One region of the Stenotrophomonas sp. 109824_Sma genome, then DNA from elsewhere that is predicted to be linked to it. Evidence: riboswitches for the same ligand, from Rfam matches in the RefSeq annotation. Region 1 holds a riboswitch; the other holds the start of a gene.
The links. A riboswitch is a leader RNA that binds a small molecule or an ion and turns the genes downstream of it on or off. The one in region 1 is predicted to bind cobalamin.

Region 1 (15,740 bases):
ACCGCGCTGTACTCCGCCGAAGGCGACTTCATTGGCACCGTGATCGGCCAGGGCAACGCGATCCTGGACAACGAACAGATCGGCAAGCCGGTGCTGCTGGACGATGCCAGCGGTCGCTGTGAAGTGCACTACAGCGTGCCGGCCCGGTTCGATCCCGCGCGCCCCTACGAGGCGTCCGAAGGACGTTGCCTGTGACGGCCTCATTCCAGCGCCGCGAACGCGCGGTGTCCGTATTGCCGGTGGCGACCTTGGTCGCTCCGCCAATGGATCGTCGCCGCAGACGATCCCCTCATCCCCCTCCAACCTGGGAGTTTCCACACCATGAGTAAAGTCCAGCTTTCCCTTGCCGCAACCGCGCTGGCACTGCTGTCGGCCGGTGCCGTGCACGCAGAACCCATCGCGCCCTCGACCCTGAAGGTCACCGGCAGCCTGGATGTACCGGCCTGCCTGGTCACCGCCGGCGATGACGGCGTGTATGACTACGGCAGCCTGGGCCCGGGCGATATCCGCACCGGCACCACCTACAACGTGCTTCCTGCCATCAGCAAGGCCTGGAAGATCGAATGCGAAGGCGACACCTACCTGACCTTCAAGGTGACCGACAACGCCGCCGCGTCGGCCAGTGCGGTGGACTCGTCCTACTTCGGCATGGGTAACGTCAACGGCACCGGCAAGCTGGGCTACTACACGGTGACCATGCGCAACCCGAAGGTGAATGGCACCGCATCCAACGTGTTCACCACCAACACCACCGCCATTACCCGTGCGGCCACGGCGCCGTTGCGGCATAGCAGCTACACCATGGGCTGGGCGCAGACGGCGGCCAACCTGCAGCAGATCGGCCGCGTGTTCGAGACCGATCTGGATGTGGTCGCCAACCTTGCCGGCAGCCAGACCATGGGCGGCCCCATCACCGAGGACGCGAAGCTGGAAGGCTCGCTGACCCTGAACTTCGCCTACGGCCTGTAAGGAGGCTCCCATGCGTACCACTATGATCCGCTCCTCGCTCGCGCTGGCCCTGCTGTCGGCCTGCGGCATGGCCTCTGCTGCCATTGCGCCCAAGGACCTGGAGGTGACCGGCACGGTGAAGACGCCGACCTGCGTGGTCAGTTCCGACAAGGATGGCGTCTACGACTATGGCAAGGTCAACGCCAGCCTCATCCCGACCACGGGCTATCTCACGTTGTCCACCATCGACCAGGTGTGGACGGTGGATTGCGGCAGTGGCAAGACCTTCATGTCCTTCCAGGTCGTCGACAACCGCGAGGCCTCCAGCTCCAGCGTCAGCTCGCAGAACTTCGGGCTGGGCGCGGTGGCGGGCTTCCCCACCAGCAAGCTGGGTTACTTCACGGTGACCCTGAACGGGGCCAAGGTCGACCAGGCCAACGTCAACGTGCTGCGCGGGACCAAGGGCGCGGCCTCCGGCACCGGTGCCGCCAGCACCTTCCTGGACAAGACCCTGTCGCACAGCTGGACCACCTCGGGCACGACCGGTGCCCTGCCGCTCAGCGGCAGCGTGTTCTCGATGGGCTTGCGGGTCAGCGCCTTCGTCGCCAGTGAAACGGTGCGCGGTGCGCCGATCACCGAAGGAACGCCGCTGGATGGCAACCTGACACTGAACTACGCCTTCGGTCTTTGACGGCAATGCCGGGGCAGGTGCAACGCCTGCCCCGGCTGCTGTCGGCCACCCCGCCGTCCTCTGGCAGGCCGAAAGTCACCCGTCCACCTGATTCCCACCGGCTGCCCACCACCTATCCACAGGGTTGTCCCTAGCCAGTTTCATCACTGTCATGTGAAGCTGTCATTGTTCCGTTTCCGCGGTGCGTTGTACCACCGCAATGACGCTTTCGGGCTTGACTGCGCAGCCCGTTCCGGCAGGTCTGAAGCGTCTGATCCGGGCGCCGATGGCACGATCCTTGCGGCGCAAGGGATTGCCGAATTTCACTACATTTGGCGTTGACGGACCCCATTACCCCCACTATCTTGTGGCCGTCGGTCGCAGCAACCCCAATTCCAGGGGGTGCCCGGGGTACCCATCCGCGATCGTCAACGGCAGTGGCAGGCGCAGGGTCTCATCCCCTGCGACGCCGTCCTGCCATCCTGGGCTGTCATGTCCCGGGCTGCGTCACCCGATGCATCGAGCACCCCCAATCACGCCAAGAGGACACACGCCGTGAGCACCGAATCCAGCGCCACCATCGAGAAGGAAAGCGAATTCCTGTTGACGTCGCCGCCGACGGCCAACGCGATGAGTGTGACCAAGCGCAATGGGACCACCGAACTGGTGGACCTGAACAAGATCGTGCGTGCGGTGCAGCGTTCCTCCGAAGGCCTGCACGCCGTCGATCCGATGCGCGTGGCCACCCGTACCATTTCCGGCCTGTACAACGGTGCCACCACCCGCGAGCTGGACGAACTGTCCATCCGCACCGCCGCCCTGCTGATCGGTGAAGAGCCCGAGTACGGCCGCCTGGCTGCGCGCCTGCTGGCCAACTACATCGCCAAGGAAGTCTCGGGCCAGGAAATCTACGCCTTCTCGCAGTCGGTCAGCCGTGGCCATGAAGTCGGCCTGATCAACGACCGCCTGCTGAACTTCGTGCAGACCAATGCACGCAAGCTCAACGACGCCATCGACGGCGCGCTGGACCTGAACTTCGATTACTTCGGCCTGCGCACCCTGTACGACCGTTACCTGCTGCGCCACCCGCACACCCGCAAGGTGATCGAGACCCCGCAGCAGTTCTTCCTGCGCATCGCCAGCGCGCTGAGCGAGGACGTGTCCGAGACCCTGGCGCTGTACAAGCGCATGGGCAACCTGGACTACCTGCCGTCCAGCCCGACCCTGTTCAATTCCGGCACCACCCACGAGCAGCTGTCCTCGTGCTTCCTGCTGGACTCGCCGCAGGACTCGCTGGAGTCGATCTATTCCAAGTACGGCGACATCGCCCAGCTGTCGAAGTTCTCCGGCGGCATCGGCGTCAGCTACACCCGCGTGCGTTCGCGTGGTTCGCTGATCAAGTCGACCAACGGCCACTCCAACGGCATCGTGCCGTGGCTGAAGACCATGGATTCGTCGGTGGCCGCGGTGAACCAGGGCGGCAAGCGCAAGGGCGCGGCCTGTGTGTACCTGGAAACCTGGCACGCCGACATCGAGGACTTCCTCGAACTGCGCGACAACACCGGTGACGAAGCCCGCCGTGCGCACAACCTGAACCTGGCCAACTGGGTGCCGGACCTGTTCATGAAGCGCGTCGAGGCCGACCAGGAATGGTCGCTGTTCGATCCGCGCGTCGTGCCGGAGTTCACTGACCTGTTCGGCGAAGCCTTCGAGCAGGCCTACCTGCAGGCCGAAGCCCAGGGCAAGGCCAACCGCACCATCTCCGCGCGCAAGCTGTATGCCCGCATGATGCGTACGCTGGCCGAGACCGGCAACGGCTGGATGACTTTCAAGGACAAGTGCAACCGCGCCAGCAACCAGACCCTGCGCGCCGGCAACGTGATCCACCTGTCGAACCTGTGCACGGAAATCCTGGAAGTCACGTCCAACGATGAAACCGCGGTGTGCAACCTGGGTTCGATCAACCTGGGCAACCACTTCGACGAGCACAACGAGTTCGACTTCGAGAAGCTGGCCGAGACCGTGCGCCTGGCCGTGCGCCAGCTCGACCGCGTCATCGACCTGAACTTCTACCCGATCGAAACCGCCCGCCGCGCCAACCTGCGCTGGCGTCCGGTCGGCCTGGGCTGCATGGGCCTGCAGGACGTGTTCTTCCGCAAGCGCCTGCCGTTCGACAGCGCCGAAGCCCGTGCCCTGTCGAAGAAGATTGCCGAAGCGATCTACTTCCACGCGCTGGAAACCTCCTGCGAGCTGGCCCAGGAACGCGGCAAGCACCCGTCGTTCAACGACACTCGCGCCGCCGGTGGCGAACTGCAGTTCGACGCCTGGAACGTGGTGCCGGAAGACGCCGAGCGCTGGGATGCCCTGCGTGCCCGCATCAAGGAACACGGCCTGCGCAACTCGCTGATGATCGCGATTGCCCCGACCGCGACCATCGCCTCGATCGCCGGCTGCTACGAGTGCGTCGAGCCGCAGGTATCCAACCTGTTCAAGCGCGAGACCTTGTCCGGTGACTTCCTGCAGGTCAACCGCTACCTGGTCAACGAGCTGAAGAAGCTGGGCCTGTGGACGCCGGAAATGCGCGATGCCATCAAGCTGGCCGAAGGCTCCATCGCGGGCGTGGCACAGATTCCGGAAACGCTGCGCGAGGTTTACCGCACCGCGTGGGAACTGCCGATGCGTTCGCTGATCGACATGGCCGCCGAGCGTGGCGCCTTCATCGACCAGTCGGCCTCGCTCAACCTGTTCATGGAAAGCCCGAACATCGGCGCGATGTCCTCCATGTACATGTACGCCTGGAAGCAGGGCATCAAGACCACCTACTACCTGCGTTCGCGCCCGGCCACCAAGATCGCCAAGACCACGGTCAGCGCTGCGGCCCCGGCCAAGGTGTTCAGCCCGGACGAAGCCATCGCCTGCTCGCTGGAAAACCCGGAAGCCTGCGAGGCCTGCCAGTAAGAGCGGCACCGCCGCGCGGTAGTGCCGGCCGCTGGCCGGCAACCCCGGCCAACGATCATCACCCACGGTAGCGCCGGGCCATGCCCGGCGGCTCACCCAGGAATTCAAGGAAACACCCATGGCCGACAAGCCCAAGCAGATGCTGCTCGATCCCGGTTTTGAACTGACCCTGCGCCCGATGCGCTACCCGCAGTTCTATGACATGTACCGGAATGCGATCAAGAACACCTGGACGGTGGAAGAGATCAACTTCCAGATCGACATCACCGACCTGCACAGCAAGATGTCGCCGGGTGAGCGCCACCTGATCCACCGCCTGGTCGCGTTCTTCGCCACCGGCGACTCGATCGTCTCCAACAACCTGGTGCTGAACCTGTACCAGCACTTGAACGCGCCCGAAGCGCGCATGTACCTGTCGCGCCAGCTGTATGAAGAAGCGCTGCACGTGCAGTTCTACCTGACCCTGCTCGACAACTACCTGCCGGATCCGGAAGAGCGCGTCAAAGCCTTCGCCGCGGTGGAGAACATCGACTCGATCAAGAAGAAGGCCGATTTCTGCTTCAAGTGGATCGACTCGATCCAGGACCTGAAGCGCATCGAGACCCGTGCCGAGCGTCGCCAGTTCCTGCTCAACCAGATCTGCTTCGCTGCGTGCATCGAAGGCCTGTTCTTCTTCGCCGCCTTCGCCTACGTGTACTACTTCCGTTCGCGCGGCCTGCTGCCGGGCCTGGCTTCGGGCACCAACTGGGTGTTCCGCGACGAGAGCGCGCACATGGAGTTCGCGTTCGAGTCGGTGCGCGTGGTGCGTGAGGAAGAGCCGGACCTGTTCGACGACGAGATGAAGCAGCAGGTCTACGACATGCTGGCCGAAGCCATTGAATGCGAAGTGCAGTTCGCCGAGGACGTGCTGTCCGGCGGCGTGGCCGGCATCTCGACCCGCGACATGCGCCAGTACCTGCAGCACTGCGCCGACCAGCACTTCGCCAAGCTGGGCATGGAAAAGAAGTACAACGTGCGCAACCCGCTGCCGTTCATGGAACTGCAGGACGTGCAGGAGCTGACCAACTTCTTCGAACGCCGCGTCTCGGCCTACCAGGTCGGCGTGCAGGGCGAAGTCGCCTTCGACATGAACTTCTGATCGAACCGGTCAGCTCTGTCGCAACGAACAACCCCGGCCAACGCCGGGGTTTTTCGTTTCTGTAGCGTCGAGCCATGCTCGACTCTACAAAGTGTCAGCGCCGCCCTTCCACCGCCATGCGCACCGCCAGCCCGGCCAGTACCGTGCCCATCAGCCAGCGCTGCACCACCTGCCAGGTCGGGCGCGCGGCCAGGAAGCCGGCGATGCTGCCAGCGGTCAGCGCGATCATGCCGTTCACGGTCACACTCACCGCGATCTGGGTGGAACCCAGCACGATCGACTGCATCAGCACGCTGCCTTCGCCGTCCGGATGCAGGAACTGGGGCAGCAGTGACAGATACATCACCGCCACTTTCGGGTTCAGCAGATTGGTCAGGAAGCCCATCGTGAACAGTTTGCGCGGGCTGTCCTGCGGCAGGTCACGCACTGCGAACGGCGAACGGCCGCCCGGCTTCAGTGCCTGCCAGGCCAGGTACAGCAGGTACAGCGCGCCACCGATGCGCAGCGCGTCGTAGGCGAACGGTACGGTCATCAGCAGCGCGGTGATGCCCAGTGCCGCACACAGCATGTAGAACACGAAGCCCAGCGCCACACCGCCCAGCGAGATCAGCCCTGCGACCGGCCCCTGGCAGATCGAGCGCGAGATGACGTAGATCATGTTCGGCCCGGGCGTGAGCACCATCGCCAGCGAAACCAGCGCAAAGGCCAGGAGGTCGGAAGGTGCGGGCATGGGCGGTCCAGGCAGTGGGCGTGGCGCAGTGTAGCGCCGCCTGCACGGGGCCTGGCTTAAAATTGCCGGACCCCACACCGAAGCACCCCCATGACCCCGATCCCCGAGACCGTGCCGCCCACCGAAGTGCGCATGGCCGAAATCGTCTTCCCCAACCACACCAACCACCTGGGCACCCTGTTCGGTGGCCAGGCATTGGCATGGATGGACAAGGCCGCCTTCCTGGCCGCCGCCCGCTATTCGCGCCGCACCGTGGTGACCGCGCGCAGCGACCAGGTCGACTTCAAGCTGCCGATCCGCATCGGCCAGATGGTGGAAACCATCGGCCGCATCGTCGAAGTCGGCCGCAGCTCGATGAAGGTCGAGGTCGAACTGGTCGCCGAAGACCTGCACAGCGGCGAGCGCAAGCTGTGCACCCGCGGCCACTTCGTGATGATCGCGCTGGACGAGGAAGGCCACCCGATCGCGGTGCCGTCGCTGCCGGCGGCCTGAGCCCGCCGGCTGAACCGGCGCTTGCAGGGGCGCTTGCGCGCCCCCATCTGGCAGCCATGACCCCGCTGCTGACCGACTTCATCGACCGCGCCCAGCGCTTGTTCGTGCTGACCGGCGCTGGTTGCAGTACCGCCTCGGGCATTCCCGATTACCGCGATACCGACGGCCAGTGGAAACGCACGCCGCCGGTGACCTACCAGGCCTTCATGGGCGAGGCGGCCACCCGCCAGCGCTACTGGGCGCGCAGCCTGCTCGGCTGGCCACGCTTCGGCCTGGCCCGGCCCAACGGCACCCACCAGGCGCTGGCCGCGCTGGAACGCCGCGGCACGCTGCAGGTCCTGCTGACCCAGAACGTGGACGGCCTGCACCAGCGTGCCGGCAGCCACAATGTGATCGACCTGCATGGCCGCCTGGACCGGGTGCGCTGCATGGGCTGCGAGCGCCGCAGCGGCCGCGAGGAGTTCCAGCAGCGGCTGCTGGACGCCAATCCCGGCTGGGATGCGCTGGAGGCCGGTATCGCCCCCGATGGCGATGCCGACCTGGAGACCGATTTCTCCACGTTCGTGGTGCCCGATTGCGCCTGCTGCGGCGGCCTGTTGAAGCCGGATGTGGTGTTCTTCGGCGAAAACGTGCCGCGCGAACGCGTGGCCGCGGTGCACGATCACCTGCAGCAGGCCGACGCCGTGCTGGTGGTGGGCTCGTCGCTGATGGTCTATTCCGGCTTCCGCTTCGTGCAGGCCGCGGCCAGGGCAGGGTTGCCGGTGGCGGCATTGAACCGTGGCCGCACCCGCGCCGACGACCTGCTGCAGTTCAAGGACGAGCGGGACTGCGCTGAAGCGCTGGCTGGATGGGCTTCGTGTTGAGCCGAGCCCACGCCCGGCTGAAGTAGATCGCACGAAACAGCGATCCATCCAGGCGGTTGATCCGGGAGCCGCGCAGCGGTGCAATACGCACCCTCCATCCGCCTGTCCCCCGCATCGCCGTGACCCAGCTGTTTTCGCCGATCTCGTTCGGCCCCCTGACCCTGTCCAACCGCATCGTGATCGCGCCGATGTGCCAGTACTCCGCCGAAGACGGCCGCGCCAGCGACTGGCACGCCATGCACCTGGGCAACCTGGCGCAGTCCGGCGCCGGCCTGCTGATCCTGGAAGCCACCGCGGTCGAACCGCGCGGCCGCATCAGCTGGGCCGACCTGGGCCTGTGGGACGACGGTACCGAGGCCGCGCTGGCGCAGGTGCTGACCAGCGTCCGCCGCTGGTCGCCGATGCCGCTGGGCATCCAGCTGGGCCATGCCGGCCGCAAGGCCTCGGTGAACCGTCCGTGGGACGGCGGTGGCCAGCTGCCGGCCGACGATGCGCGTGGCTGGGCCACCGTGGCGCCGTCGCCGCTGCCGTTCCATGCGGCAGACCCGGCACCGCAGGAACTGGACGAGGCCGGCATTGCCGAGGTCATCGCCGCCTTCGCCGCCAGTGCGGTGCGTGCCGAGCGCCTGGGCTTCGAGCTGATCGAGCTGCATGCCGCGCACGGTTACCTGCTGCACCAGTTCCTGTCGCCGCTGAGCAACCGCCGCACCGACGGCTACGGTGGCTCGCTGCCGAACCGCTTGCGCCTGCTGGTGGAGGTGTTCGATGCGGTGCGTGCGGCGGTGTCCGACAAGGTCGCCGTGGGCGTGCGCATTTCCGCCAGCGACTGGGTCGAGGGTGGCTGGGACCTGGTGCAGAGCGAGGCGCTGGCACAGGTGCTGGACGCGCGCGGCTGCAATTTCCTGCATGTCTCCAGCGGCGGCCTGGACGAGCGCCAGAAGATCACCGTCGGCCCCGGTTACCAGGTGCCGTTCGCCGCGGCGATCAAGGCCAAGGTGCGCATGCCGGTGATCGCGGTGGGCATGATCACCGAACCGGAACAGGCCGAGTCGATTCTGCGCCACCGCCACGCCGATGCCGTGGCCCTGGCGCGCGGCATCCTCTACGACCCGCGTTGGCCGTGGCACGCTGCCGCAGCATTGCGCGACAGCGTGGACGCTGCGCCCCAGTACCTGCGCTGTGAGCCACGCGATGCGCGCGGCGTGTTCAAGGCGCGCTGACGCAATCTGCGAGCGCATTGTGACGCTTCAGGATGCAGGGGATCTACGCGGCGGCGAGTTGCGGCATAGCCTGTCGCAACGAACTAGGAATGATTGCGGATACCACTTTATGTGAATGACACCTCATTGCGCTGGGTGCGGACATTGCAACGTTGAGCTGCACACACGGTTGTGCAGCCAATGGAGAAACGCAATGAAACCCATGATGCTGGTTGTTCTGCTCTCGGCTTTCTCACTGCCTCTATCAATGCCTGCCGTCGCAGGTGATGACGTGGCGAGTGTCACCGGGGCGGAGAATGTCTCGCTCATGCACGCCCCTGTGAACTCGCGGGGGCGGCTTGATCTTCACATGATCGAGCTCTCTCCCGAATCCCCACTGATGTTGCTTTCACCCCTTGCGCGCAAGCAGTTTGTCGATTCGCTGGTGTTTGGAGATCGGGGACTGGCCAGCTTCAGCTACGAGCCCATCGTCTCCGAACTGAGTGCAGGTGAAGCCTATCGGCTCCTGTCACTCTTCGGGGCACAGCGCGCAATTGTGCACATCCCGGGATTGCGGCAGGAGTCGGAAGCGGATCATGTGGTCGTGCAGTCGGCCAATCCAAACCCGGTATTCGAAGATTATCCGGGCTACGCCTGTTCAGGGCGTGCGACCTGTTCAACCTCCATGAGCAGCATCTGCATGTCGAGTTGCTGATCGCATGATTGGTCGCATGCTGCTTTGGTGTTTGCTGCTGCCCACAAGTACGTGGGCAGCAACTCCAGTAGACGCTCAACTGCGTGAAATGGACCGGGAGATGTTGGCCGCTGGCGCTTCAGACCGAGTCGAGAAGCTGGTGGATGGCTATTCGTCATGGGAGTCTTCCAGATCATCAGGGGATGGTTGCGGCAGTTTGAGCAATCTGGATCTTGAGGCCGCGTTCCGCGCCAGCTTCTACATCTCAATGTACGTTGGAGACGAGAAATGGCTTGGCAAGGTCCGATGCATTCATGCAGAACTGGGGCGGAGAGGTATTGCCACAGAGACAACGCACCGGAAAATGCACGCGGTTCTGGTGCAGGTTCGACATTTTGCTGAGGCCAATGCGCTGCGTGAGATGGCGTCATTGCGTGTAGATGAACTTCCCGAGATAGAGCGGAACGCGCCTGGCCAGCAGGGCGTTCTCCACCCTCTTGCGAGTGGAAAGCTGGAATGGCGGGGGTGGACGTACAGGGAGGGATTGGAGGTGGTCGCCTATGTCAGTCCGGCATGCGCTCCCTCGCGACGCGCGATGCACGTGATCATGAACGAACCAGAATGGACATGGATTCGATCCAGCGTGCGCTTTGTCGTGCGTCGATCTCCTGCATGGCCGCAGCCGGGTGTCAGCGAGTGGAACAGAAGCAATCCCTCTCATCCCATGTTGCTCCAAGCGGGGCCCGCGGGCTGGAAAGAACTGGATGTCCATGAAACTCCGGTATTCCATGTTTTCAGGAATGGGCAGCGCCTGCGCACCCTGACAGGATGGGCAGAGGCCAGTGCTCACCTGATGAGCCTGAAGGAGAGTTTCTGACCGCGAAGGCCCTCCGCTCTTCCCCGTCACACCCGCCAGGCCGGCGCGATGCCAGCCTGCAGATGCTCGAACAGCGCGCGGATCTTGGCGGTGAAGTCGCGGCGGTCGCTGACGCAGAAATAGACCTCCATCGGCTCCGGGCGCCACGCCGTGTCGGCGCCGAACACCGGCGTCAGGCGGCCATCGCGCAGGTACGGCTCGGCCACGAACGCGGCCAGCCGGGTGATGCCGGCACCGGCCGCCGCCAGCGACGCCAGCGCATCGATGTCATCGCAGACCATGCTCGGCGGCAGCGCGGCGTCCACGCGCTGGCCCTCCTTCAGCAGGCCCCAGCGCAGCGGCCGGCCATCGGTGGGGAAGCGGTGCAGCAGCCCGCGATGGCTGCCCAGTTCCGAGGGTTCCTGCGGCGTGCCATGGGCCTTCAGGTAGGTTGGCGAGGCACAGAACACGAACGGCACGCGCGCCAGCTGCCGCGCGACCACGCCATCCTCCAGCTGCGCCCCGATGCGGATGCTGGCATCCACCGCTTCCGGGCCATGCTGCACGGCGCGGTCGGTCAGGCGCAGCTCCAGCTGCAGTTGCGGATAGCGTTTCTGCAGTGAAGGCAGCAAGGGGGCAAGCACGTGGCGACCGAAGGCGCTGCTGCTGGCGATGCGCAGCGGCCCGGCCGGCTCGATGTCACCGGCAGTGACCATCGCCTGCGCACGCGCCAGGTCGGCTTCGATGTGGCGCACCTGCGCCAGGTACAGCGCGCCGGCCTCGCTGAGGGCCAGCTGGCGCGTACTTCGGTTCAGCAGCCGTACGCCCAGATGCGCTTCCAGCCGGTTGATGTTCTGGCCGACTGCGGTGGCGCTGATGCCAAGGATGCGGGCCGCGGCGGCAATGCTGCCGGTCTCTGCGGTGCGGGTGAAGCTGCGGATCAGTTGCAACAGGTTCATGACCGACCAGCTTGCCACGGGGAGTCCCAAGTATCGCTTGGGACTGAACCAAGCAGGTCGGTTGCATCGGTGACCATCGATCCATCGGGCAGGGCGCTGCCCTACACTCGGGCGATGCGCCCCGATTCCATCCTCACCCTGTCCTGCCCCGACCGTACCGGCATCGTCTATCGCGTGTCCGGCCTGCTGTTCGACCGCGGCTGCAACATCCTCGACGCCCAGCAGTTCGGCGACGAGGAAAGCGGTCGCTTCTTCCTGCGCGTGCATTTCGACCGTGACGCCGGCCTGCCGCTGGAGACTGTGCATGCCGCCATGGCCACGCTTGCCGAAGGCTTCGGCATGGACTGGCAGCTGCATGATGGCCGCCGTCGCGCACGCCTTCTGGTGTTGGTCAGCAAGCAGGGGCACTGCCTCAACGATCTGCTGTTCCGTGCCCACAGCGGGCAGCTGAAGGTCGACATCGCGGCAGTGGCGTCCAACCACGCCGACTTCGCGCCATTGGCCGCGTCCTACCAGGTACCGTTCCACCACCTGCCGGTGACCGCCGATACGCGTGCGGTGCAGGAACAACAGATCATCGACCTGGTCGAGCGCGAGCGCATCGATCTGGTGGTACTGGCGCGTTACATGCAGATCCTGTCACCCACGCTGTGCCGCGCGCTGGCCGGCCGTGCGATCAACATCCACCACAGCTTCCTGCCCAGCTTCAAGGGCGCGCAGCCGTACCACCAGGCGCACGCGCGCGGGGTCAAGATCATCGGCGCCACCGCGCATTACGTTACCGAGGATCTGGACGAAGGCCCGATCATCGAACAGGACGTGGCCCGCGTGGACCACGCGATGGCACCGCGCGAGCTGGTGCGGCTGGGCAGCGATACCGAATCGCTGGTGCTGGCACGCGCGGTTCGCCGCCATGTGGAGCACCGCATCCTGCTCAACGGGCACCGAACGGTGGTGTTCCGGTAATCGCCCATCCCGCGTCCGCCGGGCATGGCCCGGCGCTACCACGGGTGCTATCCGGTAGTGCCGGCCGCTGGCCGGCAACTGCAGAGATCCCGAGGTTGCCGGCCAGTGGCCGGCACTACCGAATCCTGATTTCATCCAATGAAAAGCCCCCGGTTCGGCCGTCCCGCGATCTGTAGGGGGCGTAGTTTGGGGGCTGGATGAATCGATTGTGTTGTCGTGGGCAGGAGCGCGCAAGCGGCATAAGCGACGTGCGCGGTAGCGCCGGGCCATGCCCGGCGGTCACGCCTCAGGCGATCGCGATCCCCGCCTTGCCCAGCGCTTCGCGCACCATCGCGTCGTTGGCTTCGGTCACCGGCCGGGTCAGGTCCCACAGGAACTTCACCCGGAAGCCGGACTTCACCGCGTCCTGCGCGCTCCACAGCACGCAGTAGTCACGGGCCAGGCCGCACACGTGCACTTCGCGGATGCGCCGCTCGTGCAGCCAGCCGGCCAGGCCGGTGGCCGGGCGCTCGCCATCGGGGCCGTGGTTCTCGCGGAAGGCGCTGTACGAATCCACCTGTTGGCGCGTGCCCTTGCGCAGGATCACGTCGGCCACCGTCCAGTCCACGCCCGGGTGCAGCGCGGCACCGGCGCTGCCCTGCACGCAGTGGTCGGGCCACAAGGTCTGTGGCTGTGCATGCAGCAGGATGGTCTCAAACGGGCGCTGGCCAGGGTGCTGGCTGGCAAACGAGGCATGGTCGGCCGGGTGCCAGTCCTGGGTCGCCACCACGGTGCGGTAGCGACGCTGTGCCAGCAGGTCGGCAATCGGTGCCACCAGCGCATCGCCCTGGTCGCAGGCCAGCGCACCGCCGGGCATGAAGTCCGGCTGCAGGTCGATCACCAGCAGGGCGACATCGGCGGGCAGGGCGGTCATGGCAGGTCCGGTACAACAGAAGGGGCGACCAGCGTGGCCGCCCCATGCCTGCACGTCAATCGCCCTGCGGCGCCTCAGCGTCCTGCCCGTAGTACAGCAGGCCGATCTTGATCCGTTCGCGCCCGTTCTCGCGGCGGTGGCGGTTGGCATCGCGCAGCGAGTACACGCAGCCGCAGTATTCCTGCTGGTAGAACTGCTCGCGCTTGCTGATCTCGATCATGCGGCTGGCACCGCCGCCCTTGCGCCAGTTGTAGTCCCAGTACTGCAGGCCTTCATAGCGCGACGCGGCGCGAATGCCGCAGTCGTTGATCTGCGCCATGTTCTTCCAGCGCGAGATGCCCAGCGACGAACTGATGGTGTCGTAACCGTGCTCGTGCGCGTACAGCGCGGTGCGTTCGAAGCGCATGTCGAAGCACATCGTGCAGCGGATGCCGCGCTCGGGCTCGTTCTCCATGCCGCGCGCACGGCTGAACCAGTTGTCGGTGTCGTAGTCGCAGTCGATGAACGGGATGTCGTGCTGTTCGGCGAAGCGGATGTTCTCCTGCTTGCGCAGCTCGTATTCCTTCACCGGATGGATGTTGGGGTTGTAGAAGAAGATCGCGTAGTCGATCCCGGAGGCGGTGATCGCCTCCATCACTTCGCCGGAACAGGGCGCGCAGCACGAATGCAGCAGCAGGCGCTTGCCGTCGGCGGGCAGGGTCAGGGTGGGGCGTTGGAGCTCGGTCATCGTCAGGTACCGCATGGACCGCCGGCAACGGCGGTGGCCCATGCATCAGCGCGTGGGTGAACGGGTCTGGCTGGATACCGTGAACAGGACGCGCGCGGCCACACCGCCTGCACGCGCAGGACGACGGCGGCCCCGGCAACCTCCCCGCGGAGATTCCAGGTCGAGTCAGGGGACGGTCGTGTCCCCCGGCCGGGGCCGGTATTCGGGCTGATGGACACGGGCCGCAGCCCACCTACTACCCGCCGCTTCCCAGGCGTGAGCCCAGTGCTGTTGGCAGGATTCGTTTCCATTCACCGCTGCGGGGCAGCTCCGGAATGGGCGCGCGAAGCGCCTTCACCGGATTCCCGTTTAAATCCCTGCCGCGATGACAACTACGGCAGGGATACCTTCGGCGTGCCCACGGTGGACGCGTTGCTGGCCAGGGTCAAGGGGCATCGGGGTCAGAGCCCGTTGCGCTGCAACGGGATCCGACCCCAGCGGAAGGAAGGGGTCGGATCCCGCTGCCACGCAGCGGGCTCTGACCCCGGTCGGGATGCACCTTCAATGCCCCGCCGCCGCCCGCGCGCGGATCTCATCCAGCCGCTGGTCGTGCAGCAACCGGCCGTTCTCCCACACGGTCACCATCGCGTCCTCGAAGCCGGTTGGCAGCGTGTCGTCACCGCTGGAAGGCAATGCCACCGTGTGCAGGCTGCCGTCATCCAGGCGCCGCAGCAGGCGCATGCGGCCGCGCTTGCTGGTCTTGCCGGCGTCGGTGATCGGGTCCTTGTAGACATCGATCCACTCGCCGTCCACCCGTGCGGCCGAACACTTCAGCGCGAACTTCTGGGTATCGCGGTCCAGCCGCTGCAGCAGCGCACCGCCCATGCCGAAGGCCACGTTGTCGGCGGCGTAGCCGTCGTCGGTGATGCGCTGCAGGATCGCTCGGATCGTGTCCGGGTTGATGCCATCGCCCTGGATCACCCGCACGTGGTTGAGCACGCGGTAGCCCTTGCTGTTGAGGGTGTGGCCGAAGGCTTCATCCAGCCGGCGCAGGCTTTCGGCCACCACCTCCACCGGGTCACCCGAATCGGGGCGGATGACCAGGGTCGCGCCCGAGGCAATCACTTCATCGCGCAGGGTGGTGCCCCAGTGCTCGCTGATCGCGCGGTAGATGTCGTAGCTGTCCGACACCACCGCTACGATCGCACCGGGCTTGCCGAACTGGCGCAGCATGTTGCGGTAGGCGTCCACCTCGCGCTCGCGGCCCCAGCTGGTGATGGTGCTGTGCTCGGCGGCGGGAATCGAATGGCCGGCCATCGGCGCGTGATAGTGCGCGCGCGCCAGGCACAGGGCCGAGACGGTATCGGTGCCGAGGAAGTTGACCAGGTGCGCGGCACCGCCCAGCGCGGCCGATTCCAGGCTCGAGACGCCGCGCGCGCCGAAGTCGTGCAGTTTGAACGGCAGCTGCCCCTGCGGGTCGTCGCTGGTCTGCTGCAGGAACGCGGCAATGGTCTGCCGTGCATGCCAGCTGATGGTGGCCACGGTGACCGGGTACCACACGCGCAGCAGCAGCGTTTCCAGGTACGAGGGCACCCAGAACGCGGCCGGATCGGTCGATTCAATGGTCATCAGTGCCTGGTGGGTGGGC
Region 2 (15,740 bases), 330 kb from region 1:
GCTGGCCCAGGCGGTGGCGCACGAGGTGCGCACGCCGTTGGCACGGATGCGTTTCGGCCTGGCCGACCTGGAAGACACCGCGCTCGACGATGTGCAGCGCGATGCGCTGGGCGGGCTGCGCACCGATGTCGATCGGCTGCAGCACCTGACCGATGCCGGCGTCGAATACGCCGCACTGGGCCGCTGCCATCAGCTGACCCGCCAGCGCCTGCAGCTGGCGGCGCTGGTGCGCGGCGTGGTGGCCCAGTTCGCACCGTTGCCGATGCCGGTGCAACAGGTGCTGTCGCCGGTGGGCCTGGTCAACGTCAACCGGCACATGCTGGAGCTGGCGCTGCGCAACCTGCTCGGCAATGCACTGCGTTACGCACGCCGGCAGATCCGTATTGCCAGCACGGTCAATGACGGCTGGCTGTGCGTGCAGGTGGAGGACGACGGCCCCGGCATCGCGCCGGAACTGCGCGGCCAGGTACTGCAGCCCTATGTCCGGCTGGACCCGGGCAGCCCCGGTTTCGGCCTTGGCCTGGCGCTGGTGCAGGTGGTCGCCGACAAGCATGGTGGCCACGTCGAGGTGACCGATTCGGAGTTGGGCGGTGCCTGTATCCGCCTGCACCTGCCGCTGGAAACCGGTGGTGTCGTGGAGGGCGAGGCGGCCTGCTAGACCGCCGGTTCCGCGCGCGGCAGGGCAAATACGAACAGCGCGCCTCGTTCGCTGTCGCGCAGTTCGATACGGCGGCCATGCAACTGCACGATGCGTTGCACGATCAACAGGCCCAATCCGCCGTTGTCGCCACGCCGCGCGCCGAGCGCGGCCGGTGCCTGGAACAGCTGGGTACGCAGCCCCGGGGCCACCCCGGGGCCATCATCGGCAACGCTGACCTCCACGCTGTCGGGGGTCGCGCGCAGGCGCACCTCGATCTGGCCACCCTCGGGCGCATGCCGCAGCGCGTTGTCGAGCAGATTGGTCAGTACCCGCTCGACCAAGCCCAGGTCGGCGCGGACCAGCGGCAGGCCGGGCGGAAACGCCGCGTGCAGCTGCTGGCCGCGCGCCTGTGCCGCCAGTTCGAACTTCTGCAGCACGTCCTGCAGCAGCTCCGGCAGCGCGAACACCTCCCACTCCAGCCGCACTTCGCCGTGTTCCAGCCGCGCCAGCTCGAACAGCGCGCGCGCCAGCCGGCCGACCTTGGCGCTCTGCGCCAGCGCAATGCCGAGATAGCGTCGGCGCTCGTCCGGTGACAGCGTAGCGTCCTTCAACGCCAGCGTTTCCAGGTAGCCGTGCAGCGACGACAACGGCGTGCGCAGGTCGTGCGAGATGTTGGCGACCAGCTCGCGGCGCTGCAGGTCCTGCTGGCGCAGCTGCTGCCACTGCTCGCCCAGCCGCTGCGCCATCTGCGCGTGCGCATGTTCGAGGATCACCAGTTCGTCGCGCTCACCGGGGCGTAGCGGCTCGGGTGGCGGCAACGGTGTCGGCGCATCGATGTCGAAGGCCTGGATCCGCCGGGTCAGCCGCCGCAGCGGGCGCGTCACCCAGTAGAACGCCACCAGCCCGGCAAACAGGCCGAGGCCGCCGACCAGCACCACCGACCACAGCGTGGTGTTCCACTGGCTGCCGGCGGCAAGATCATCGGCGAGCATCTGCCGGTGCTCGCCGACCAGCACCACGTATACATAGCCGGCCGGCCGGCCCTGCACGATCAATGGTGCGGCGCTGAACACCTTGCGGCCGTCCGCGCTGCGCGGGTCATCGCCGAGGATCGGCAGTGGCGCACCCGACAGCAGGCGGCGCAGCGGTGCTACGTCCACCTTGTTGCGCACCAGATGGCCACTGGGCGCATCGTGACCGAGGATGCGGCCCTGGTCGTCCAGCAGGTAGACCTCGACGCTGGGGTTGACCGCCATCAGCTGGCCGAACAAAGCGCGCACCGCGGCATCGCGCATGCCGCTGGTGTCCATCAGTTCGCTGCGCTGGGCGATGTGCTCGGCCAGGCCCAGCGACAGCCGCTGCACCACTTCCTGCTCATGGCGGGTATTGGCGCGCATCTGCAGCGCCAGCAGCGCCATGCAGCACATCAGCATCAGCGCGGCGGTCACCACCGCCAGCTTCTGCCACAGGTTGGGCTTGATCATGCCGCCGCCCCGGCCGGGTCGACCAGCTTGTAGCCGCGGCCCCACACCGTCAGCAGCCGCCGTGGGTTGGCCGGGTCGGGTTCGATCTTGCTGCGCAGGCGGTTGATGTGGGTGTTGACCGTGTGCTCGTAGCCATCGTGCTGGTAGCCCCAGACCTGGTTGAGCAGTTCCATGCGCGCGAACACCTGGTCCGGATGACGGGCGAAGAACAACAGCAGATCGAACTCGCGCGGGGTCAGCTCCAGCGCGTTGCCATCCACCGAGGCCGTGCGCGCGACCGGATCGAGCTGCAGCCCACCCAGCTCGATCGCGCCGGCATCGATGCGTGCGCTCTGCGCCATCGCCTCGGCGCGTCGCAGCAGCGCGCGCACCCGTGCCACCAGTTCCGGCATCGAGAAGGGTTTTGCCAGGTAATCGTCCGCGCCCAGTTCCAGGCCGACGATGCGCTGCGTTTCGCTGCCGCGCGCGCTGATGATGATGATCGGTACATAGCGCGCCATCGCGCGTGCACGCTGGCACACCTGCAGCCCATCCACGCCGGGCAGCATCACGTCCAGCACCAGCGCATCCCACGGGCCGTCCTGCTCGAGCAGGCGCAGGCCGGCATCGCCGCTGGCGGCATGGGCGACGTCGTAACCCTCATCGCCCAGATGCATGCGCAGCAGGTCGGCGATGTGGGCATCGTCTTCAACGATCAGCACGCGTTTGGTGGACATCGGCAGCTCGGGGCCAGTGGGGAGGCTGGCTGCATTGTGGCGCGGGACGGCCGCCGATACCTCACGAAAAATTGAATCCTGCGTGAGGATTCGTTGACCCGGGCGGGCGCAGCATGGCCCCGTCGCCCCTTCCCGGAGTCCGCCATGTCCCTCTCCCGCCGCCATCTGCTGGGCCTGGGCGGTGTTGCCACCGCCGCCGGGCTGCTCGGCCTGGGGGCGTGCAGCCGCGCCGCCCCGGCCGCCGCCGAAGCGCGTCCGTCGCGACAGTTCGAGGTCATGCACAGTGATGCCGAGTGGCGCCAGCGCCTGACCCCGGCGCAGTACGCGGTGCTGCGCCAGCAGGCCACCGAACGGCCGTGGAGCAGCCCGCTCAACAAGGAACACCGGCAGGGCACCTTTGCCTGCGCCGGCTGTGCACTGCCGCTGTTCTCCTCCTCCACCAAGTTCGAGAGCGGCACCGGCTGGCCCAGCTTCTGGGCGCCGCTGCACAACGCCATCGGCGAAGACCGCGACGTCACCTTCGGGATGCTGCGGGTGGAGGTGCATTGCCGCCGCTGCGGCGGCCATCTCGGCCATGTGTTCAACGATGGGCCACGCCCGACCGGGCTGCGCTACTGCATGAACGGTGCGGCGATGGTGTTCGTTCCCGGTGCCACTGATGGCACTGCCGACGGCTGGCGGGTACCGGTCGGTTCTTCCACTGCTTCCGGAGCCTGACCATGCTGCTGTTGCTGCTTGCCTACCTCGGGGGCGCACTGACCCTGCTCAGCCCCTGCATCCTGCCGGTGCTGCCGTTCGTGTTCGCGCGTGCCGACCGTCCGTTCCTGCGCAGCACGCTGCCGCTGCTGCTGGGCATGGCGCTCACCTTCACCGTGGTCGCCAGCCTGGCCGCGGTGGGCAGCCAATGGGTGGCGCAGGCCAACCAGGTGGGACGCTGGATCGCCCTGCTGCTGATGGCGCTGTTCGCGATCGCCCTGCTCTGGCCACGGCTGGCCGACCACCTGCTGGCACCGTTCCAGCGCGTGGGTGCCCGCCTGAGCGCACGCGCCGATGCGGCGGATGCCGCGGGGCACGGCGGCGCGTGGACCTCGCTGCTGATCGGCATCGCCACGGGTCTGCTGTGGGCACCGTGCGCCGGGCCGATCCTTGGCCTGGTGCTGACCGGCGCCGCCCTGCATGGCGCCAGCGTCGGCACCACTGCGCTGCTGCTGGCCTATGCGCTGGGTGCGATCACCGCACTGGCGCTGGCGGTATGGATCGGCGGCCGCGTGTTCCGCGCGATGCAGGCGCGGCTCGGCCTCGGCGATGTCCTGCGCAAGGTACTGGGTGTGGCCGCGCTGCTGGCCGTGGTGGCGATCGGCCTCGGCTGGGATACCGGCCTGCTGACCCGCTTGTCCACGGTCAGCACCGCGCGAATCGAGCAAAGCCTGCTGGATGCGGTACCCGGCGCGCAGCCGGCGGCACCGCCGATGATGATGATGGCTGGCGCCAATGCCGGTGCCGATGGACCGCTGCCGGTGGAGGGCACCCTGCCCGCGCTGGACGGCGCCACTGGCTGGCTCAACAGCCCGCCGCTGAGTGCACAGCAGCTGCGCGGCAAGGTGGTGCTGGTCGATTTCTGGACTTATTCCTGCATCAACTGCCTGCGCGCGATGCCGTTCGTGCACGAATGGGAGCGACGCTACCGCGACCACGGCCTGGTGGTGGTCGGCGTGCACACGCCGGAGTTCGCCTTCGAGCGCGACCCACGCAACGTGATGAAGGCGGTGCAGCAGCTGAAGGTCGAGTACCCGGTGGCGCTCGACAACCAGTACACGATCTGGCGCGCCTTCAACAACCGCTACTGGCCGGCACAATACTTCGTCGACGCGCAGGGCAACATCCGCGGCCACCAGTTCGGCGAGGGCAACTATGCGCGCTCGGAACAGATGATCCGTCGCCTGCTGGCCGAAGCCGGGCAGACGAATCTGCCGCCACCGGCCGATCCCGCTGCCGCCGACCTGAAGGGCGTGGCCGTGCAGGCCGACATGGGCAACCTGCGTTCGCCGGAAACCTACCTGGGCCACGCCCGCGCCGAGCAGTTCGCCTCGCCCGGCGGGCAGCGCAGCGACGCCGCGTTCGACTACACGCTGCCGGCCACCCTGGCGTTGAACCAATGGGGACTGTCCGGGCGCTGGACCGTCACCGACGAGGCCGCACAGCTGCACCAGGCCGGTGGCCGCATCGCCTTCCAGTTCCACGCACGCGACCTGCACCTGGTGCTGGCACCGAGCGAGGACGGCAAGCCAGTGCGCTTCCGCGTCTGGCTTGACGGCAAGCCGCTGCCCGCCGCCGATGCCGGCAGTGATGTCGGCACCGATGGCAGCGGCGTGGTCGACGAGCACCGCCTGTACCAGCTGGTCCGCCAGCGCGGCACGGTCGGCCCGCACCGCTTCGAGATCGAATTCCTCGACGCGGGCGTGCAGGCCTATGCCTTCACCTTCGGTTGAACCGGGAGGACATGATGAAACTCTCCTTTGAACAGGGCATCGCCGCCGGGGTCGCCGGATTGGTGGCTGCCGCATTGATCACCGGCGTGCTGCTGGTCGACCACAGCGCGGTCGCGGCACCGGTCGAGGCCAGCGCGCAGGCCAAGGCACTACCGGCGCCCAGCGGCGACGCCGCGTTCCGCGATGACGCCACCCATGCCAGCGTGGTGTTCGCCGGCGGTTGCTTCTGGGGCGTGCAGGGCGTGTTCCAGCACGTCAAGGGCGTGAGCAATGCGGTATCCGGCTACATCGGCGGCAGCGCGGCCAACGCGCGCTATGAGCGCGTCAGCAGTGGCCAGACCGGTCATGCCGAAGCCGTGAAGGTCGACTATGACCCGCGCCAGGTCAGCTATGGCCAGCTGATGCAGGTGTTCTTCTCGGTGGTGCACGACCCGACCCAGCTCGATCGACAGGGCCCGGACCACGGCAGCCAGTACCGCTCGGCGATCTTCAGTGACGACGCACGCCAGCAGGCTGCCAGCCGCGCCTACATCGCCCAGCTCGGCCAGGCCGGCAGCTACCGCGCGCCGATCGTCACCCAGCTGGTCAGCGGCCAGCGCTTCTACCCGGCCGAGAGCTACCACCAGAACTACATGACCAATTACCCGCAGGCGGCCTACATCCGCTACTACGACGCACCGAAGCTGACCGCACTGGGCAAGCAGTTCCCGGCACTGTACCGGCGCGACGCGGCGCTGGTGCCGATGCGCTGACGCCCGGGTGGTGCCGGCCGTTGGCCGGCAACCGCGCCGTTCCGGATCTGGGGATTGCCGGCCAGCGGCCGGCACTACCTGGAAAAAAGACGCACGGCCATCCAGCCGTGCGCTTGGGAAGTATCGGCCGTGCCCCGATCAGGCCCGGCCGACAACGACATGCTAGGCTCGCCATCATCATGGGTACAGCACCAGATGGCGGGAAATTCGATGGATACAGATGACCAGAGCGCGATGATCCCACCCCGCTACCAACGGCTGTCCGACGAACTGGCCGAGGCCATCCACGGCGGACGCCTTCCGGTCGGCAGCCGCCTGCCTTCGCTGCGGCAGATGGCCCTGCAGCGCAGGCTCAGCCTGAACACGGTGATTGCCGCCTATCGCCAGCTGGAGGACGCCGGCCTGGTCATTCCGCGGCCCAAGGCCGGCTTCGAGGTGGCGCCGCGATTGTCGGTGCCGGAGCGTTCGCTGCGTGATACCCCGTCCGCACCCACCGCACCACTGCAGCAGGTGCTGATGGCGCGCGTGCTGGAAGCACAGCGCCGCCCCGGTGTGATCGACCTGGCCTTTGCCGGTCCGCGCGGGCGCCAGTTCTATCCGGGCGCGCAGCTGGCCCGGCATACCGCGCAGGTGCTGCGCCACGGCCAGCAGACGGTGGAGACCTACGCGCGCCCCAACGGCTCGCCACGGCTGCTGGCGCAGATCGTGCGGCGCGGGCCACGCATGGGCCTGCATACCCACAGCGAACGCCTGCTGCTGACCCATGGTGCGATGGAGGCCCTGCAGCTGGCGCTGCGCGCGGTCACCCAGCCCGGTGATGCGGTAGGCATCGAGGCGCCATCCTACTTCAACCTGTACCCCCTGCTGGCCAACCTCGGCCTGCAGGCCATCGAGCTGCCCACCCATCCGCAGCACGGGCTGGATGTGGATGCGCTGGATGCGCTGCTGGAACACACGCCGCTGGCCGCACTGGTGGTGATGCCGACCGTGCACAACCCGCTGGGCTGCACCATGCCGACCGCCGCCAAGCAGCGCCTGGCCGAGCTGGTCAACGCACGGCAACTGCCGCTGATCGAGGATGCGGTGTACGCCGAGCTGCAGTTCTGCGAACCGCCGGCGCCGTTGCTGAAAGCCTTCGATCGCGACGGCTGGGTGATGGTGGTCGGAGGTTTCTCGAAGACACTGGCACCGGACTACCGCATCGGCTGGCTGGATGGCGGCCGCTTCGCCGAGCGCATCGCGCTGCTGAAATTCCAGTCCACCGGTGGCGAGCCTCAACTGCTCGGCGATGCAGTGGCGGCGTATCTGGAAGCCGGCAGCTACGAGCACCACCTGCACCGCATGCGCCGGCTGTATCGCGAACAGGTGGGACGGCTGCGCCAGCTGGTGGCCGAACACTTCCCGATAGGCACCCGCGCCACCGAACCGCAGGGCGGCTTCCTGCTGTGGCTGGAACTGCCCGGCGTGGATACACGCGAGCTGTTCGAGCGTGCATTGCAGGAGGACATCGTGTTCATGCCCGGCCAGGTGTATTCACGTGGCGCGCGCTACCGCCACTGCCTGCGGCTGTCGTGCTGCCAGACGCTGGATGCGCGCTTCATCGGCGCGGTGGAGCGGCTGGGTGCGATCGCGCGGGAGCTGGCGGCTGCAGCACGGTAGTGCCGGCCGCTGGCCGGCAATCCTGGGAGCGCCGGGTGGATGCAGTTGCCGGCCAGCGGCCGGCACTACCCAGGATCAATCGAGCAGATGCGCCGACAGCGCTTCGCCTTTCGCACCCGGCAGATGCGGCAGCCGTCCCCAGCACGGCATCGGCAGGCGCTGCTGCAACGTGGCGATGTTCTCGTCCTGGCGCTGCATCGCCGGGTCGATGTGGTTGCCGATCCAGCCCAGGCACTCCACGCCACTGGCCTGCAGCGACTGCGCAGTCAGCCGTGCGTGGTTGACGCAGCCCAGCCGCATGCCCACCACCAGCAGCACCGGCAGCCGCAGTGCACGTACCAGGTCCAGCTGGTCCAGCGTGGCCGAGACCGGCGCCAACCAGCCGCCAACGCCCTCCACCACCACGACATCGGCCTGCGCGCGCAGCCGCGCGAACGCGGCCACGATCGGTGCCAGCTCCACCTGCACGCCGTCCTCGGCAGCGGCCAGTTCCGGTGCCAGCGGCTGCCGCAACGCGTACGGATTCAGATCGGCATAGTCCGGCACCGGCCAGCTGGCCGCCTGCAGCGCCAGTGCGTCCTCGTTGCGAAGGCCCTGTCCCAGATCCTCACTGCCGCTGGCCACCGGCTTCATGCCCACCGCGCGCAGGCCACGCCGGCGCAGCGCATGCAGCAGCGCGGTGCTGGCCGCGGTCTTGCCGATCTCGGTATCGGTGCCGGTGACGAACAGGGCGGGCGGCAGCGTAGCGGGCAATGGCATCGATGGGCTCCAACGGGACGACAGAGCGTGCATTATCGCCGGCCCGGCGTGCTTGCTAGACTGCGGGCATGTTCGCCAATGCCTCGCTCACCGGCAGCAAGCCGGAACAATACGCCCAGCTGCTGGAACAGGCCCGTGGCCTGGTCTACGCCGAGTCCGACCGCATCGCCAACGCGGCCAACCTCTCCGCACTGGTCTACCACGCCCTGCCCGACCTGAACTGGGTGGGCTTCTACCTGTATGACGGCAAGGAGCTGGTGGTCGGCCCGTTCCAGGGCCTGCCGGCCTGCGTGCGCATCCCGCTGGACAAGGGCGTGTGCGGTGCCGCCGCCAGCCAGCGCGTGACCCAGCGCGTGGACGACGTCGATGCCTTCCCCGGCCATATCGCTTGCGATTCGGCCTCGCGTTCGGAACTGGTGGTGCCGCTGCTGCGCGGCGATGAACTGATCGGCGTATTCGACATCGACAGCCCGAAGGTCGGCCGCTTCGACGCCGACGACCAGGCCGGCCTGGAAGCCATCGCCCGCGTGTTCGTCGAGGCACTTGGATGAGCGCGCCGAAGCTGCGCAACATCGGCCCCAAGAGTGCAGCCTGGCTGCGCCAGGTCGGCCTGCGCAGCCGCGAGGACCTGGTTGCGATCGGCGCGGTCGGCGCCTTCGTCAAGGTCAAGCGCGCGGGCTTCAAGCCCAGCCTGAACCTGTTGTACTCGCTGGAAGGCGCGCTGCTGGACTGCCACTGGCAGGAACTGAGCGAGCCGCAGCGTGAGGCTCTGGTGCAGGATTACGAAGCACGCATCGCCGCGCACCCTCTGAAGGCGGCCGGCCCCGCTTCGGGCCCGGTGCATGAGCAGCGTTTCGATGCCGACGATGACGCGGAAGACAGCGTGGCCGAGCACACCGACGAGGATTGAGGCCCCCGCGTTCCTGGGCATGCCGGCCAGCGGCCGGCACTACCGTCGGGTCAGGGCTGCTGCAGCTCCAGCAGCTCGCCCACCAGCCCGACCTCGCCGCGCTCCAGCCACACCCGCAGACGGGTGCCGTGGTCGATGCGCAATGCCCAGCACAGCGACATCGGCAGGCCACAGACCTGCGACAGCACCATGCGCAGCGGGCCGCCATGACTGACCACCAGCGTCGGCACCGGATCATCATCATCGAGCAGGCGATCCAGCGCGCGCGCGATGCGCCGCTCGAAGTGGCCCCAGCTTTCACCGTTCGGCGGCGGGAATGCATGCGGATCGGCATGGAAGGCCGCCAGTGCGTCCTCCGGCAGGTCGAACAGCGACTGCCCGTCCCAATCGCCGAAATCCAGCTCTTCCCATTCCTCGTCCGCTTCCACGTCCAGCCCACGCGGGGTAGCCAGGGCCATCGCCGTGTGCAGCGAGCGGAGCCGTGGCGAACTGATCACCCGCTCCCACGGCTGCGCGGCGTAGGCATCGACCAGTTCCTGCGGCAGGCGGGCCAGCTGCGGTGGATCGCTGCGGCCATCGAGGAACTCATCGCGACCGTTGCCGGCGTGGCGGACCAGGTCGAGGATCATGCGTGCGTCCTGTACAGGCAACGCGGGAACAGCGGAAAACGGGCGGACATCGGCAACGGCACCACGGGATCGAGGGACCATTCTAAGGGCACAGCAAAGGCAGTCGAGCAGGCTCGACGCTACGGGCCGCCTGTGATGCCGTAGACTGCGCGCACTTCCAGGTGACCTGCGGCCACGGCCGGCAGGTTGAAACGGGAAGCCGGTGACGCGTGATGCCACGCCAGGCCGGCGCTGCCCCCGCAACGGTAAGCACGTCAGTTCCAGGCAACAACGCCACTGTGCCGCAGGCATGGGAAGGCGCCTGGACGGTGGCCTCGCGCCACCCGGCGGCAAGCCCGGAGACCGGCCAGGAAGCCTCAGGTCGCGATGCGGTGGGCATGGCGCTGGATGACCGCAGCCTGCGCTGCGGCGTCGGCGCATGCCCGCCTTCGCGGCTCCTCCCCTTCGCCACGCGGGCGTGCGTGGCACCTGGAGTCCCCCATGAAGCTGCAGTCCCGAATACTGTCCCTGGCCGTGCTGGCCGCCCTGCCCGCGCTGGCCCAGGCCGCCGATGACACCACCGCGCTCGACCAGATCCTGGTCACCGCCACCCGCACCCCGATCGCCCTGCAGGACAGCATCGCGCCGGCGCAGGTGATCGACCGCGCGCAGATCGAATCCAGCCAGGCCACCTCGCTGCAGGAGCTGCTGCGCGGCCGTGCCGGCATCAACCTGACCAATGCCGGCGGCCTCGGCAAGCAGAGCTCGCTGTTCCTGCGCGGCACCAACTCGGGCCACACCGTGGTGCTGGTCGATGGCGTGCGCATCAACAGTGCCGACCTCGGCCTGGCCATGTACCAGGACCTGCCGCTGGCGCAGATCGAACGCGTGGAAATCGTGCGTGGCCCGCAGTCCAGCCTGTACGGCGCCGACGCCATCGGTGGCGTGATCCAGATCTTCACCCGCCGCAACCAGGGCGATTTTGCTCCGCACTTCCAGCTCGGTGGCGGCAGCAACGGCCTGCGCGAAGCCAGCGGCGGCATCGGTGGTGGCACCGAACGCGGCTGGTTCGGCGCCGACATCGCCTACCAGCATTCCGATGGCATCGATGCCTGCCGTGGCTCGGCGACGCTGTTCGCCGGCTGCTTCGCCGATGAACCCGACCGCGACGGCTACCGCAACCTGTCCAAGAGCCTGCGTGGCGGCTACACCTTCAACGACCAGTGGACCGTGGAAGGCAGCGCGCTGCGCGCCGACGGCAAGAACCACTACGACGGCTATTACAACTACTCCGAGACCCGCCAGCAGGTGCTGGCCGGCAAGGTGCGCTACACCCCGTCCGAGCGCCTGGCGTTCACCGCCAACGTCGGCCGCAGCGACAACGAGTCGGACAACTTCGGCGACTTCGGCGCACGCGGCAGCGCACAGACCCACCGCGACAGCGCCTCGCTGCAGGGTGACTTCACCTTGGCCGAAGGCCAGCTGCTGAGCACCGGCGTGGACTGGAGCGAAGACAACCTGGATGGCAGCAGCGCGGGCTACCTCGTCGACAGCCGCCGCAACACCGGTGTGTTCGTGCAGTACCAGGGCCGCTTCGGCCGCCACCAGCTGCAGGCCAGCGCACGCAACGACGACAACCAGCAGTTCGGCAACCACGCCACCGGCAGTCTCGGCTGGGCGATGCAGCTGGACCACGGCCTGCGCCTCAACGCCAGCTACGGCACCGCGTTCAAGGCGCCGACCTTCAGCGACCTGTACGACCCGTGGAGCGGCGTGCCGACGTTGAAACCGGAGAAGTCCAAGAGCGCCAACCTCGGTGTTTCGCAGCAGGGCCAGGGCTGGCATTGGGGCCTGGATGTGTACGAGACCCGCATCGATGACCTGATCACCTACGATGCGTCCACGATGAAAATGCAGCAGGTGGAGAAGGCGCGCATCCGTGGTGCCGAGCTGACCGGTGGCGTGCTGTTGGCCGGCTTCGACATCAACGCGCAGCTGAGCTACACCGACCCGCGCAACCGCACCCATGGCAGCACCCAGTTCGACAACTGGCTGCCGCGCCGTGCACAGCAGACCGCACGCCTGGACGTCGACCGCCGCTTCGGCGATTTCCGCGCCGGCCTGACTGTGCAGGGTGCGGGCAAGCGCTATGACGATGCCGCCAACGCGGTGAAGGTCGGCGGCTACGGCACGCTGGACCTGCGCGCCGAGTACGCGCTGACGCCGGAGTGGTCGCTGCTGGCACGTGCCGCCAACGTATTCGATCGCCGCTACGAGACGGTGGCGTGGTTCAACCAGCCCGGCCGCGAGTACCAGCTGAGCGTGCGTTACCAGCCGAAGTGAAAGAGCGCGCCGGGCATCGCCCGGCGCCGCCGGATGCCATCGACGCATGGCGTCGATCTACTGTAGAGCCGAGCGTGGGTTCGGCTCTACACCCGAACGCCCGCGGCCAACCCCGGCAGCTCACGCAGGTCGTCAATCACTGCCACCGCCTCTGCGGTGGCCAGGTCCAGGCCACGCGGGTAGCCGTAACGCACCAGCGCGATCGGCATCCCTGCATCTTCGGCGGCGCGGTAGTCGGTCAGCGAATCACCCACCATCAGGCAGGCATCGGCCGGCAGCCCGAAGTGCGCAGCGATATGCCGCAGCGGCTCACCGCTGGGCTTGCGCTGCGGCAGCGAATCACCACCCAGCACCAGCGCGAACGCATCACCGATGCCCAGGTGCTGCAGCAGCGGCGGCACCAGCGCTTCGGGCTTGTTGGTGCAGATCGCCAGCGGCACATGGCGTGCACGCAGCTGCGTCAGCGCATCGGCCACGCCATCGAACAAGCGCGGGCTGCGCAGCAGGCACTCACGGTAGTGCACCATGAACACCGGCATCACTTCGGCCAGGTCGACCTCGCGATCGGCGGCATGCACGGCCTGCTCGACCAGGCGGCGCACGCCATCGCCGATCCAGCCCAGCACCGTGGCTTCCGGCACGCGTGCTACACCGATGTCCTCCAGCGTGCGGTTCAGCGCTTCAGCGATATCAGCCGCGCTGTCGACCAGCGTGCCATCGAGGTCGAACACGACCAGCGGATAGGGATACGACAAGGGACGGCACCTAGGGAACGTGGGGCCGTCCATTGTACGCCGCCGCTTTTTCCGCAGATCCTCCTGCCGCTGCGCCTCAGCCGATCCTGCGTGCGCGGGTGGCGAGGAAGGTGGGCAGATAGCGGTCGATCAGGAAGCGCGGCTGCGGCTGCCAGTCTTCCATGAAGCGGTCGATGACGAAGCCGGCATCCAGCTGCCCACCGATCAGTTCGGTCAGGCTGTGGCCGAAGGTCAGCGCATCGCCGCGGGCCAGCTTTGCCTCGCGCTCGGCCGGCGCGAGGTCTTCCAGGTCCGAATAGGGAATGGCGTACTGCGGCCGGATCAGACCCTGTGCATCCAGCTGCGGATCACGCGCACCGACGAACAGCACCGGGTTGTAGAAGCTCGCCATCAGCATCCCGTCGCGTGCCAGCACACGGCGGCATTCGGTCCACACCGGGCGCACATCAGGCACATACAGGTTCGAGATCGGGTGGAACACCACATCGAAACTGTCGTTGGCGAATACGTGCAGATCGCGCATGTCGCCCTGCACCGTGCGCAGCTGCAGGCCATCGCGCGCAGCGACCTGGCGGTCCTGCTCCAGCTGCCCGTCGGACAGGTCGAACACGGTGACGTCGGCGCCGGCCGCCGCAAGCACTGGTGCCTGCTGGCCACCGCCCGAGGCCAGGCACAGGATGCGGCGGCCGCGCACGTCGCCCAGCCAATCCAGTGGCAGCGCACGTGGGGTCAGATGCACCTGCCAGCGGCCTTCGCGCGCGGCGGCAATGGTTGAACTTTCCACCGGGCGCGACCATTCGCGCACTTCGCTGGCCTGGCGGTCCCAGGCAGCACGGTTGTGGTCGATCAAGGCCTGTCCATGGTTCATGTGTTCTCCTTGCCCGGTGGGCGCCAATCCAGATCCTGGAAGGCCGGGCTGGCGAAACACTCGGCCAGGTAGTCCAGGAATCGGCGCATGATAGCGGGCTGCTGGCGCCGTGATGCGTACACGGCATGAATGCCGAGTTCGTCCAGACTGAATCCGGGCAGCAGTTCGATCAGCTCGCCACTGCGTAGCAGCGGCGCCACCTGGTAGGTCGGCAGCATGGCGATGCCGGCACCGGCGCGCACCGCCTCCAGCAGCAGCGAGGCCTCGTTGGCACTGATGTTGCCGCCTACCGCCACCGACAGCGAACGACCGTCGCGGTGCAGCTGCCACAGGCTCTTGCCGACGTAGTGATGGGTCAGGCAGTTGTGCGCGGCCAGGTGCTCGGGAGCGGTCGGCGTGCCGCGTGCCTGCAGGTAGGACGGCGTCGCGCACAGCACCGAGCGGCAGGTGGCCAGCCGCCGTGCGATCAGGCTGGGGTCAATCTGGCGCGCGATACGCACCGCCAGGTCCACCCGCTCCTCCACCAGGTTCACCGTGCGGTCGACCAGCAGCAGTTCGATGCGTGCCGCCGGATGACGCGCAACAAAGCCGGCCACCGCCCGCGCCAGGTGGCTCTGCCCGAACGAGACGCTGGCAGTCACGCGCAGCGTGCCGTGTGGCTCGGGATCATCGCTGGCCAGCTCGCCCTGCAGTTCTTCGCCGATTGCCAGCATCTGCCGGAAGCGCGCCAATGCCGCTTCGCCCGGACCGGTCAGGCTGACCCGGCGCGTGGTCCGGTGCAGCAGCCGTGCACCCAGCCAGCCCTCGACCTCGGCCAGGTAACGGCTGACCATCGCCCGCGACATGTCCAGCACCTCGGCGGCGGCGGTGAGGCTGCCGCGCTCGGCGACCTCGACGAACACGGTCATGGCGGTCAATCGGTCCATATGCTCGATCCATGCAACAAACAAGCGCGTTATACGCTGTTTTTCGAGCGACTGCAGCGGCCTAGAGTGGCCCCATTCCCACCCCAAACCGCCCCACGGAGTCCTGCCATGAAGATCGCCCTCGTTGGTTCCACCGGCAACATCGGCCGCCAGATCGCCCGCCACGCGCTGGCCCGCGGCCACGAACTCACCGTCATCGTGCGCAGCGCACAGGACCTTCCGGCTGAACTGGCCGGTGCCCATCCGGTGATCGCCTCGCTGGATGACCCGGACGCGCTGGTCGCCGCCATCGCCGGCCACGACGTGCTGGCCAGCGCCTACGGCCCGCGCCCGGGCGATGACATCGGCCGCGTCGGCGAGGTCGCCGCACAGCTGGCCGCCGCCGCACGCAAGGCCGGTGTGCCGCGCCTGGTCGTGGTCGGTGGCGCCGGCAGCCTGGAAGTCGCGCCCGGCGTGCAGCTGGTCGATACCCCCACCTTCCCGGAGGCCTACAAGCCGTACGCACTGGCCCACCGTGAGGCGTTCAACCGCCTGCAGGCGGTGGATGACCTGGACTGGACCTTCTTCTCGCCGGCCGCCGAGATCGGCCCGGGCGAAGAGCGCGGCCAGTACCGCGTGCAGCCCAAGGCGTTCCTGGCCGATGCCAGCGGCCACAGCCGCATCAGCTACGCCGACTACGGCGCGGCGTTCGTCGCCGAGCTGGAAGCGCACGCGTATCCGAAGCAGATCATCACCGCGGCGTATTGATCCACGTGCGTCCCTTGTAGCGCCGAGCCCACGCCCGGCGCTACGCGAACCTGCAGCCGGGCATTGGCTCGGCTCTACACAAGG

Region 2: it holds a riboswitch for cobalamin, as region 1 does, so the genes downstream of both, btuB (TonB-dependent vitamin B12 receptor) here and ACZK1G_RS01045 (epoxyqueuosine reductase QueH) in region 1, are expected to answer to the same signal.

The regions. Positions count from the first base shown of each region.
Region 1 covers NZ_CM151078.1:236,268-252,007, forward strand. Annotated here, with positions in the region: gene ACZK1G_RS00975 (fimbria/pilus outer membrane usher protein) at 1-195, shown strand, start outside; gene ACZK1G_RS00980 (DUF1120 domain-containing protein) at 322-969, shown strand; gene ACZK1G_RS00985 (DUF1120 domain-containing protein) at 980-1,639, shown strand; gene ACZK1G_RS00990 (ribonucleoside-diphosphate reductase subunit alpha) at 2,174-4,576, shown strand; gene ACZK1G_RS00995 (ribonucleotide-diphosphate reductase subunit beta) at 4,695-5,714, shown strand; gene ACZK1G_RS01000 (LysE family translocator) at 5,809-6,444, opposite strand; gene ACZK1G_RS01005 (acyl-CoA thioesterase) at 6,535-6,936, shown strand; gene ACZK1G_RS01010 (NAD-dependent protein deacetylase) at 6,993-7,799, shown strand; gene ACZK1G_RS01015 (NADH:flavin oxidoreductase/NADH oxidase) at 7,919-9,019, shown strand; gene ACZK1G_RS01020 (hypothetical protein) at 9,213-9,713, shown strand; gene ACZK1G_RS01025 (hypothetical protein) at 9,814-10,569, shown strand; gene ACZK1G_RS01030 (LysR family transcriptional regulator) at 10,596-11,507, opposite strand; gene purU (formyltetrahydrofolate deformylase) at 11,622-12,473, shown strand; gene pncA (bifunctional nicotinamidase/pyrazinamidase) at 12,760-13,386, opposite strand; gene ACZK1G_RS01045 (epoxyqueuosine reductase QueH) at 13,442-14,128, opposite strand; cobalamin riboswitch at 14,290-14,504, opposite strand; gene ACZK1G_RS01050 (nicotinate phosphoribosyltransferase) at 14,654-15,740, opposite strand, start outside.
Region 2 covers NZ_CM151078.1:570,204-585,943, reverse strand. Annotated here, with positions in the region: gene ACZK1G_RS02740 (ATP-binding protein) at 1-658, shown strand, start outside; gene ACZK1G_RS02735 (sensor histidine kinase) at 655-2,124, opposite strand; gene ACZK1G_RS02730 (response regulator transcription factor) at 2,121-2,840, opposite strand; gene msrB (peptide-methionine (R)-S-oxide reductase MsrB) at 2,985-3,557, shown strand; gene ACZK1G_RS02720 (cytochrome c biogenesis protein DipZ) at 3,560-5,329, shown strand; gene msrA (peptide-methionine (S)-S-oxide reductase MsrA) at 5,344-6,081, shown strand; gene ACZK1G_RS02710 (aminotransferase-like domain-containing protein) at 6,292-7,740, shown strand; gene bioD (dethiobiotin synthase) at 7,816-8,499, opposite strand; gene ACZK1G_RS02700 (GAF domain-containing protein) at 8,568-9,050, shown strand; gene ACZK1G_RS02695 (TfoX/Sxy family protein) at 9,047-9,409, shown strand; gene ACZK1G_RS02690 (histidine phosphatase family protein) at 9,460-10,038, opposite strand; cobalamin riboswitch at 10,181-10,403, shown strand; gene btuB (TonB-dependent vitamin B12 receptor) at 10,519-12,360, shown strand; gene gph (phosphoglycolate phosphatase) at 12,447-13,115, opposite strand; gene ACZK1G_RS02675 (class I SAM-dependent methyltransferase) at 13,192-13,983, opposite strand; gene ACZK1G_RS02670 (LysR family transcriptional regulator) at 13,980-14,909, opposite strand; gene ACZK1G_RS02665 (NAD(P)-dependent oxidoreductase) at 15,018-15,656, shown strand.